Regions from separate parts of the Bacillus sp. PK5-006 genome, predicted to be linked through region 2. Evidence: a T-box and tRNA genes for the amino acid it is inferred to sense, from the RefSeq annotation. Region 2 holds a T-box; the other holds one or more tRNA genes.
What was found. A T-box is a leader RNA that pairs with one kind of tRNA and senses whether it is charged. The one in region 2 lies ahead of alaS (alanine--tRNA ligase), so its partner is inferred to be a tRNA-Ala.

Region 1 (4,363 bases), 350 kb from region 2:
AGCTTCTATAAGGATCAGTTCCAGTCGGAACTGGTCTTTTTTGTGCAAGTTGAGGGTACATACATTCACTTGTTTGATAAAAGATCGTGGCTTCATTTTATGTCCACAAGCAGCGTGTGAAATACTTGGATATAAAGAGGAAAATGAGCCTATCGCATAAAACATTAGCTATAAAAACAATAGAGAGACAGAGTATCAGCTTATATAGGGAAATTAAAGATGTGTAAGCCTATATGATTTTTATAAATGCTTACGGCTAAAGAGATTACATATATCATTAAAGTATAAAAATGAGGGACTGCTAATATTTCTGAAGGAATCGAACGTTTTAAAAGAGAATATAGAAGAGAGAAGTTCAGCTGCTGAACGGAACAGCAGCTGTTTGAATAGGTGAAATGACGATCATTTGTTAAAAGAAATACGCAATGAAAATTGAAATAAAATTTTTTTAATATAGCCTTTACAAATGATTAAAACCTGTATATAATAATCTTTGTCGGATCGAGAGATTCCTACATAGTGGAGGATTAGCTCAGCTGGGAGAGCATCTGCCTTACAAGCAGAGGGTCGGCGGTTCGAGCCCGTCATCCTCCACCATATTTATTCTTACATAATGTTAGGATAGATAAAGCCGGTGTAGCTCAACTGGTAGAGCAACTGACTTGTAATCAGTAGGTTGGGGGTTCAAGTCCTCTTGCCGGCACCACTTTCATATGGTAAGATAGACAAGTCGCTTTTAAAGCGAGCCATTAGCTCAGTTGGTAGAGCATCTGACTTTTAATCAGAGGGTCGAAGGTTCGAGTCCTTCATGGCTCACCATGTTTCATGCGGGTGTGGCGGAATTGGCAGACGCGCTAGACTTAGGATCTAGTGTCTTTATGACGTGGGGGTTCAAGTCCCTTCACCCGCATTGCCAAATAAAATAAAGAAATCCTGTAATGCGGAAGTAGTTCAGTGGTAGAACACCACCTTGCCAAGGTGGGGGTCGCGGGTTCGAATCCCGTCTTCCGCTTATACCATCCACGCCGGGGTGGTGGAATTGGCAGACACACAGGACTTAAAATCCTGCGGTAGGTGACTACCGTGCCGGTTCAAGTCCGGCCCTCGGCATTATAAATAAGCGCCCGTAGCTCAATTGGATAGAGCGTTTGACTACGGATCAAAAGGTTAGGGGTTCGACTCCTCTCGGGCGCGCCATTAAGATCGGGAAGTAGCTCAGCTTGGTAGAGCACTTGGTTTGGGACCAAGGGGTCGCAGGTTCGAATCCTGTCTTCCCGACCATCTTTTATGGGGCCTTAGCTCAGCTGGGAGAGCGCCTGCCTTGCACGCAGGAGGTCAGCGGTTCGATCCCGCTAGGCTCCACTTTTTAAAAGATTAATTTGATCATGGCGGTGTAGCTCAGCTGGCTAGAGCGTACGGTTCATACCCGTGAGGTCGGGGGTTCGATCCCCTCCGCCGCTATAAAGGACCTTTAGCTCAGTTGGTTAGAGCAGACGGCTCATAACCGTCCGGTCGTAGGTTCGAGTCCTACAAGGTCCACCATCTATACGGAGGAATACCCAAGTCCGGCTGAAGGGATCGGTCTTGAAAACCGACAGGGGTGTCAAAGCCCGCGGGGGTTCGAATCCCTCTTCCTCCGCCATATTTTTTAAAACCCATATCATCGCGGGGTGGAGCAGTTCGGTAGCTCGTCGGGCTCATAACCCGAAGGTCGCAGGTTCAAATCCTGCCCCCGCAACCAAAATGGTCCGGTAGTTCAGTTGGTTAGAATGCCTGCCTGTCACGCAGGAGGTCGCGGGTTCGAGTCCCGTCCGGACCGCCATTTTTCAAAAGAATACTTGGCTCGGTAGCTCAGTTGGTAGAGCAACGGACTGAAAATCCGTGTGTCGGCGGTTCGATTCCGTCCCGAGCCACTTTTATAAAAATATTCATAGTATGGCGGTTGTGGCGAAGTGGTTAACGCACCAGATTGTGGCTCTGGCACTCGTGGGTTCGATTCCCATCAATCGCCCCATACATATTTTTGCGGGTGTAGTTTAGTGGTAAAACCTCAGCCTTCCAAGCTGATGTCGTGGGTTCGATTCCCATCACCCGCTCCATTTGTATATCTGTTCATGGGCCTGTAGCTCAGCTGGTTAGAGCGCACGCCTGATAAGCGTGAGGTCGGTGGTTCGAGTCCACTCAGGCCCACCATGATCTTCCGCAGTAGCTCAGTGGTAGAGCTATCGGCTGTTAACCGATCGGTCGTAGGTTCGAATCCTACCTGCGGAGCCAAATGGAGAAGTACTCAAGTGGCTGAAGAGGCGCCCCTGCTAAGGGTGTAGGTCGCGTAAGCGGCGCGAGGGTTCAAATCCCTCCTTCTCCGCCATTGATATGGCCCGTTGGTCAAGCGGTTAAGACACCGCCCTTTCACGGCGGTAACACGGGTTCGAATCCCGTACGGGTCATTTTTAAAAGAGATCTTGTCAAAGATCTCTTTTTTATTTTCTCCAAAACGAAAGACCGCATCATGGCGGTCTTTTTTTACATATTCATGGAATAGATCGTATAAGACAAGTATGTGGCAAAGAAGCCCCATAAGACATATGGAATCAGTAAAATTGGAACGACTTTGCTTAGTTTACGTGAGACGATGACAAGTGCAAGTGCTGTCAGTGCGACGAGAAGGCAGTCGATTGTAGCTACAAACAAATCCTTTTGTGTAAATTGAAAAAAGCTAAAGGCTTGATTTAAAACATAATTTAAAAGGAAAAGAATCCAAAATGGTAAAGTGATTTTTTGGAATCCATATTTTCCATAAATGATCGCTGCGGACAATGAGATGAGTGCAAATAAGACAGCCCACACAGCACCGATCACACCGCCACCAGGCGTCCATTTTGGTTTATTCAATGCGTCATACCATTCTCTGTCGACGGGGAACAAGAATCCGGCAATAGAGAATAGTGCGTATGTAATAAAGAAGACGACAATCGCCCAAATGATACTTTTTCTAGCCATCAAGAATCTCCTCCAATCAAATTCACTCTTAAAATGATTTCCCAATAATTACATGATATAAACATAAAGCCCCCAATATGAGGGGACTAATGATTTTCTTCTGTATAAGGTTCTTCCTCGTACGGTTTCAAGTCACCAAATACCGTCATGACACCTTCTTCGTCTAGTGCTTCTTCATAGGCCTCGTGTGCTTTGTTCGGATACACCTTGCTTGCTTTTCCTTCAATATCAGCAGCTGCGAATCCTTCGTAGTCCTCTACATAATCTTCATCTTCTGATTGTGTATATACATCATCGTATGTCAGAGGAGGGAATTCCATATCAGACGGGGTCTCAGAGTTTCCGTAGCGTTCTACGTCTTGGTAGGCATCCTCTCCATCGTACGCAGCACTTTCTTCATTTTCAAATTGTCCCGCGGGAGGACTTAATAAATCCTCTTCAATCGGACGGTTTTGTGAAACGGTCTGTTCTTTTGAATGCTCTGTGCATGTGACGGCAGTAGGCAAGGCTTCTAAGCGTTCCTTTGGAATAGGGGCTTTACAGACCTTGCACAGACCATAAGAGCCGTCTGCAATGGCTTGGAGTGCTTCATTGATGTCTAACATATGTTCATGTTCCAAGCTGTTTAAAGCAATATCTTTCCCACGCTCGAACAGCTCTGTCCCTTGATCACCCGGGTGGTTATCATAGGCAGACAATTCACCGATTGAATCGTAAGGAAAGGATACTTTCTGTTCATCGTCATGGCTTTTGGCTTCAAGTTCTTTCTTTTCATCGAGAAGGCGCTGCTTCAAATGATGTAATTCGTCTTTAGACAACAAATCGATCATCCTTTCATATCAAACATATTGTTAGTATGAGCAATTTTGTATGTAAGACTAGTTCCAATTTGAAGCAATTCCTTATTAAAAAAACGCCTGCGGCTGCAGGCGTTCTTTGTTACGCGATATAGTATTGTAAGATCAAAGCGATCGTCAGCAGAAAACCAAAAAATGTATTGGTTTGAGCTGTAGATTTCATGGCATTCATTAATTCAATCGGCTTTTCTTTTTGTTTAAACTCTTTAATGGCTGTATAGGCTTTTGGCACACTCAGTAAAACAAGAAGACTCCAAAGACCGACGATATCTGTGAAGATATAAACAAAAATGAGTACATATGATACCAAAAACATGGAAAGTAAAATGTTCACTGCAGCTTTGCGTCCAGCAAGAATGGCAAGTGTTCTTCGTCCATTTTCCTTATCCCCGTCTAAATCACGGATATTGTTCGATAGTAAGATGGCACCAACTAAAATAGAAATTGGTAGTGAGATGAGAACCGCTTTAGACGTCAGTGTGCCTGTTTGGATATAGAAACTAATC
Region 2 (4,363 bases):
TTTACGAATTAGGTTGCGTGCATCCTGATGTCTTGGAATATAAGCAGGGTCGCCTGACAGCAAGTATCCGACAATTTGATTGATCGGGTTGTATCCTTTTTCTTGGAGTGCGTCATGAACTGTAATGAGCACTTCATTCACATTGGTTTCAGCTGAATCATCAGAGAAGTTAAACTTCATTGTCTTATCAAATGAACTCACTGCTTCTTGCACCTCTCTTCCAACATTCTACTAGCAAGCTTTTTTCTAACCGCTCATCTAATACCATTATTCTACACTACATTGCCTGATTATAAAACGGATTTGACAGATTCTTCGACAGTTGCCAGTGCTTCTTCAAGCTTTTCTGGTTGTTTTCCGCCTGCTTGTGCCATGTCTGGACGTCCGCCTCCGCCTCCGCCGCAGATTTCAGCTGCCTGCTTCACAAGCTTCCCTGCATGCAGACCTTTTTCGATCACGTCTTTTGTTACTCCTGCTGAAATGTTTACTTTTCCGTTTTGAACGGCTCCAAGGACGATGACAGCTGATCCTAATTTAACTTTTAAGTCATCAACCATTGTTCTTAAATGGTTCATGTCTTTAGCATTTACTTTTTCAGTTAATACTTTCACTCCGCCAACTTCTGTCACTTTCTCTAAAATAGAGCCAGCTTCTGCTTGGCTTAATTTCCCAAGGAGAGATTCGTTTTCTCTTTGAGCCTCTTTTAAATCTGCCTGTAATGAAGCAATCCGTTTTGGTACATCCTTCGTATTTGACTTCAGCTCACTTGCTGCCTGTTCTAAAATCGCCAGCTGGTCATTTAATTCTTCATAAGCGCCTTTACCAGTCACAGCTTCAATACGGCGTGTTCCAGCACCAATACCCGACTCAGATGCAATTTTAAACAAACCGATTTCCGCAGTGTTTTGCACGTGACAGCCGCCGCATAGCTCGATGCTGTAATCGCCCACTTGGACAACACGGACAATATCGCCATACTTCTCGCCAAAGAGCGCCATTGCACCCATTTCTTTTGCTTCAGCAATTGGTTTCAAGTCAATGGCAACAGAGATACCTTCCCAAATTTTTTCGTTGACGATTTTTTCAATTTGAGACAATTCTTCTTTCGTCACTTGTCCAAAGTGAGAGAAATCAAAGCGAAGTCTGTTTTCATTTACCAATGAACCTGCTTGGTTTACGTGGCTTCCTAATACATCTTTGAGCGCCTGATGCAGAAGGTGTGTCGCTGTATGGTTTTTGACAATCCCTTTTCGAAGAGCCGATTCCACTTCTGCAGTGACCTCGAGACCTTTTTGAGCCGTACCGCTTACAACGACTCCTTCATGGACATGCTGACCGTTTGGCGCTTTTTTCACATCTTTGATCTCAATGATGGCTTCTGCACTTTTTAGTGTTCCTTTATCCGCTACTTGTCCGCCGCTTTCCGCATAGAAAGGCGTTTCATCTAACAAGATTTGCACCGTGTCTCCTTCATGTGCTTCAGAGACAAGTTCACCATTTTGAAGCAATTCGATAATGCGAGTTTCCGCAGTTAAATTTTCGTAGCCAACAAAGGTACTTTCCACTTTAATATCGCCTAAAGCGCCGCCTTGAACCTGCATACTGCCGACATCTTGTCTCGCATTTCTTGCCCGTTCACGCTGCTTCTCCATTTCCGCTTGGAAGCCTTCTCGATCAACTGTCATGTTTTCATCTTCTGCGTATTCTTCTGTCAGCTCGACAGGGAATCCATACGTGTCATACAGCTTAAATACATCTTCACCTGAAATCTGTGAGCTGCCTTTGTCTCTTTCTTTTTTGATCACTTCTGACAAAATAGCTAACCCTTCGTTCAGTGTTTCGTGGAAACGTTCCTCTTCGTTTTTGATGACTTTCGCAATAAATTCTTCTTTTGCTTGTACATCTGGGTAGAAATCCTTCATGATCTCAGCAACAACTGGCACTAAATCATACATAAACGGACGGTGGATATGGATCGTTTTTGCATAACGCACAGCTCGGCGCAGCAAACGTCTTAATACATATCCGCGGCCTTCATTGGAAGGAAGCGCACCGTCACTTACAGCAAAGGCAACTGTCCGGATATGGTCAGCAATGACTTTAAATGCTGTATCTTTTTCCTTCGCCAAACCATAGCTTTCTCCAGAAATGGTTTCGACTGCACGAATAATCGGCATGAAAAGGTCTGTATCGAAGTTCGTTGGCACATTTTGAATGACAGATACCATTCGTTCAAGGCCCATCCCTGTATCAATGTTTTTCTTCGGTAGTGGGGTGTATGATCCATCTGGATTATGGTTGAATTCAGAGAACACGAGATTCCATACTTCTAGATAACGCTCGTTTTCTCCGCCTGGATATAATTCTGGATCGTTCATGTCGTCACCGTATGATTCACCGCGGTCATAGAAAATTTCTGTATTCGGTCCGCTTGGGCCCTCGCCAATATCCCAGAAGTTGCCTTCAAGACGGATAATACGTTCTTCAGGCACACCAATTTTATCTCTCCAAAGGATATATGCTTCTTCGTCCTCTGGGTGGACTGTCACAGATAACAAATTCGGATCAAAGCCAATCCACTCTTCACTAGTGAGGAATTCCCACGCCCATTCAATGGCCTCTTCTTTAAAATAATCACCAATAGAAAAGTTGCCAAGCATTTCAAAGAACGTGTGATGACGTGCTGTCTTCCCTACATTTTCAATATCATTCGTACGAATCGATTTTTGTGCGTTGCAAATACGCGGATTGTCAGGTACGACGCGGCCATCAAAGTATTTTTTTAATGTTGCCACCCCACTGTTGATCCATAAAAGTGTCGGATCGTCATGCGGTACAAGTGACGCACTCGGTTCTACAGCATGTCCTTTTTCTTTAAAAAAGTCTAAAAACATTTGACGTACTTGAGCTGAAGTTAAAGTTTTCATTCAAAAATCCTCCCTTATCATTCATCAATCTCCACACAAACGAAAAAAACATCCCGCCCTATGCAAGCACAAAACGACTTACACAGGGACGAGATGTTCTCGCGGTACCACCCTGATTATAGACACATTCGTCTATCACCTTCACATCCGATAACGCCGGAAGAGAGCGGCAGTGTTTATCTGCACTCGGGACTAGCTTCCGTTAAAGGTCTGATAAGGCTTTTCTCAGCAAATAAAGCCTCTCTCTGCAACAGCTTTTTAACGTACTCGGGTCCGTCATTGAATTTCAATATGTATGAATCGAAATTATTATAGACAACTCGGCTCGTCTTGTCAATGAACGCTTCGTCTCATCAGGATATATTGCACAATGATCACCCTGATAATCGCAGCTGCTGGAACGGCTAAAATCATCCCAATTAAGCCAAACAGCTCCCCTCCTGCAAGCAAGACAAGCATAATGACGACAGGATGCATATGAAGACTTCGTCCTACAATGATCGGGCTGAGGACATTGCTCTCTAAAAATTGCAGCACCGCTACTGTGATCAATACGATGATGACCGATTTCACTGAGATGGTAAACGCAATAAAGATGGCAGGAACTGCGCCAATTATCGGTCCAAAATACGGAATCACGTTCGTTGCTCCTATCAGCATGCCAAGAACGAGCGGATACGGGATATGAAAAAGCCAAAGCACAATGGCTGCTGCACCCCCGATTAAAGAACAGACAAGCAGCTGCCCTCGAATATAATCACCAAGCGATTCATCCACTGCTTTCACAAAGGCATGCCCCCTCTTCCTAAATGACGGCGGCGTTAAATACCATGCCGCCCGTTTCATCGTACTCATGTCTTTTACCATATAAAAAACAAGAAAAGGGATGAGTGCAGCGACTAATGCGTAATCAAATAAAACTTTACAGCTAAGAATCATCCGCTCAGCGCTATTGGCTGCATATGTCTCCGATTGAACAATGAAGCGGTCCAAGCGGTCATGAAGTCCGTCAGGCCAGTGGCTCGTATGATGATGAATATGTGATAAAGCGCCATTATACGTTTCAGCGATGACAGGAATTTGTTCTGACAGCTCATTTAACTGTGCGATCATAACAGGCGCTCCTTTATATACCGCAAAACCAATCCCGCCAAAAAACAGGACATAGATGAGTAAGAGACTGACTGTTCTCGGCAGCCCTCGTGCATGCAGTCTTTCCACAATCGGATAAAGCAGATAAGAAATAAAAATAGCGATGAGAAGCGGAATGAGAACCGCCTTCAGCAATAAAAAAACAGGCATCCATAACTCGTCGAGCTGCAGTAAAATGAGCAAGGATGCAAGGACAAGCAGAACCCCTGCAGCATATATCAGAAATTGGATCGGACGTTTCTTCACCTTTTTCACCTCTTTTCTTATTGTTTAACCATTTTCTG

Region 1: it has a tRNA-Ala gene. The T-box ahead of alaS (alanine--tRNA ligase) is inferred to sense a tRNA for this amino acid. The anticodon was not compared.

The regions. Positions count from the first base shown of each region.
Region 1 is NZ_CP096414.1:953,981-958,343, forward strand. Features, by position in the region: rRNA gene rrf (5S ribosomal RNA) at 1-3, shown strand, start outside; tRNA gene M1D84_RS04825 (tRNA-Val) at 522-597, shown strand; tRNA gene M1D84_RS04830 (tRNA-Thr) at 631-706, shown strand; tRNA gene M1D84_RS04835 (tRNA-Lys) at 744-819, shown strand; tRNA gene M1D84_RS04840 (tRNA-Leu) at 828-910, shown strand; tRNA gene M1D84_RS04845 (tRNA-Gly) at 941-1,012, shown strand; tRNA gene M1D84_RS04850 (tRNA-Leu) at 1,025-1,110, shown strand; tRNA gene M1D84_RS04855 (tRNA-Arg) at 1,121-1,197, shown strand; tRNA gene M1D84_RS04860 (tRNA-Pro) at 1,205-1,281, shown strand; tRNA gene M1D84_RS04865 (tRNA-Ala) at 1,290-1,362, shown strand; tRNA gene M1D84_RS04870 (tRNA-Met) at 1,388-1,461, shown strand; tRNA gene M1D84_RS04875 (tRNA-Ile) at 1,466-1,542, shown strand; tRNA gene M1D84_RS04880 (tRNA-Ser) at 1,550-1,642, shown strand; tRNA gene M1D84_RS04885 (tRNA-Met) at 1,665-1,741, shown strand; tRNA gene M1D84_RS04890 (tRNA-Asp) at 1,746-1,822, shown strand; tRNA gene M1D84_RS04895 (tRNA-Phe) at 1,841-1,913, shown strand; tRNA gene M1D84_RS04900 (tRNA-His) at 1,939-2,014, shown strand; tRNA gene M1D84_RS04905 (tRNA-Gly) at 2,026-2,099, shown strand; tRNA gene M1D84_RS04910 (tRNA-Ile) at 2,117-2,193, shown strand; tRNA gene M1D84_RS04915 (tRNA-Asn) at 2,200-2,274, shown strand; tRNA gene M1D84_RS04920 (tRNA-Ser) at 2,278-2,368, shown strand; tRNA gene M1D84_RS04925 (tRNA-Glu) at 2,376-2,447, shown strand; gene M1D84_RS04930 (TspO/MBR family protein) at 2,524-3,000, opposite strand; gene M1D84_RS04935 (TraR/DksA C4-type zinc finger protein) at 3,087-3,821, opposite strand; gene M1D84_RS04940 (1,4-dihydroxy-2-naphthoate polyprenyltransferase) at 3,940-4,363, opposite strand, start outside.
Region 2 is NZ_CP096414.1:1,302,229-1,306,591, reverse strand. Features, by position in the region: gene M1D84_RS06670 (IreB family regulatory phosphoprotein) at 1-201, opposite strand, end outside; gene alaS (alanine--tRNA ligase) at 291-2,927, opposite strand; T-box leader at 3,009-3,216, opposite strand; gene M1D84_RS06660 (AI-2E family transporter) at 3,261-4,325, opposite strand.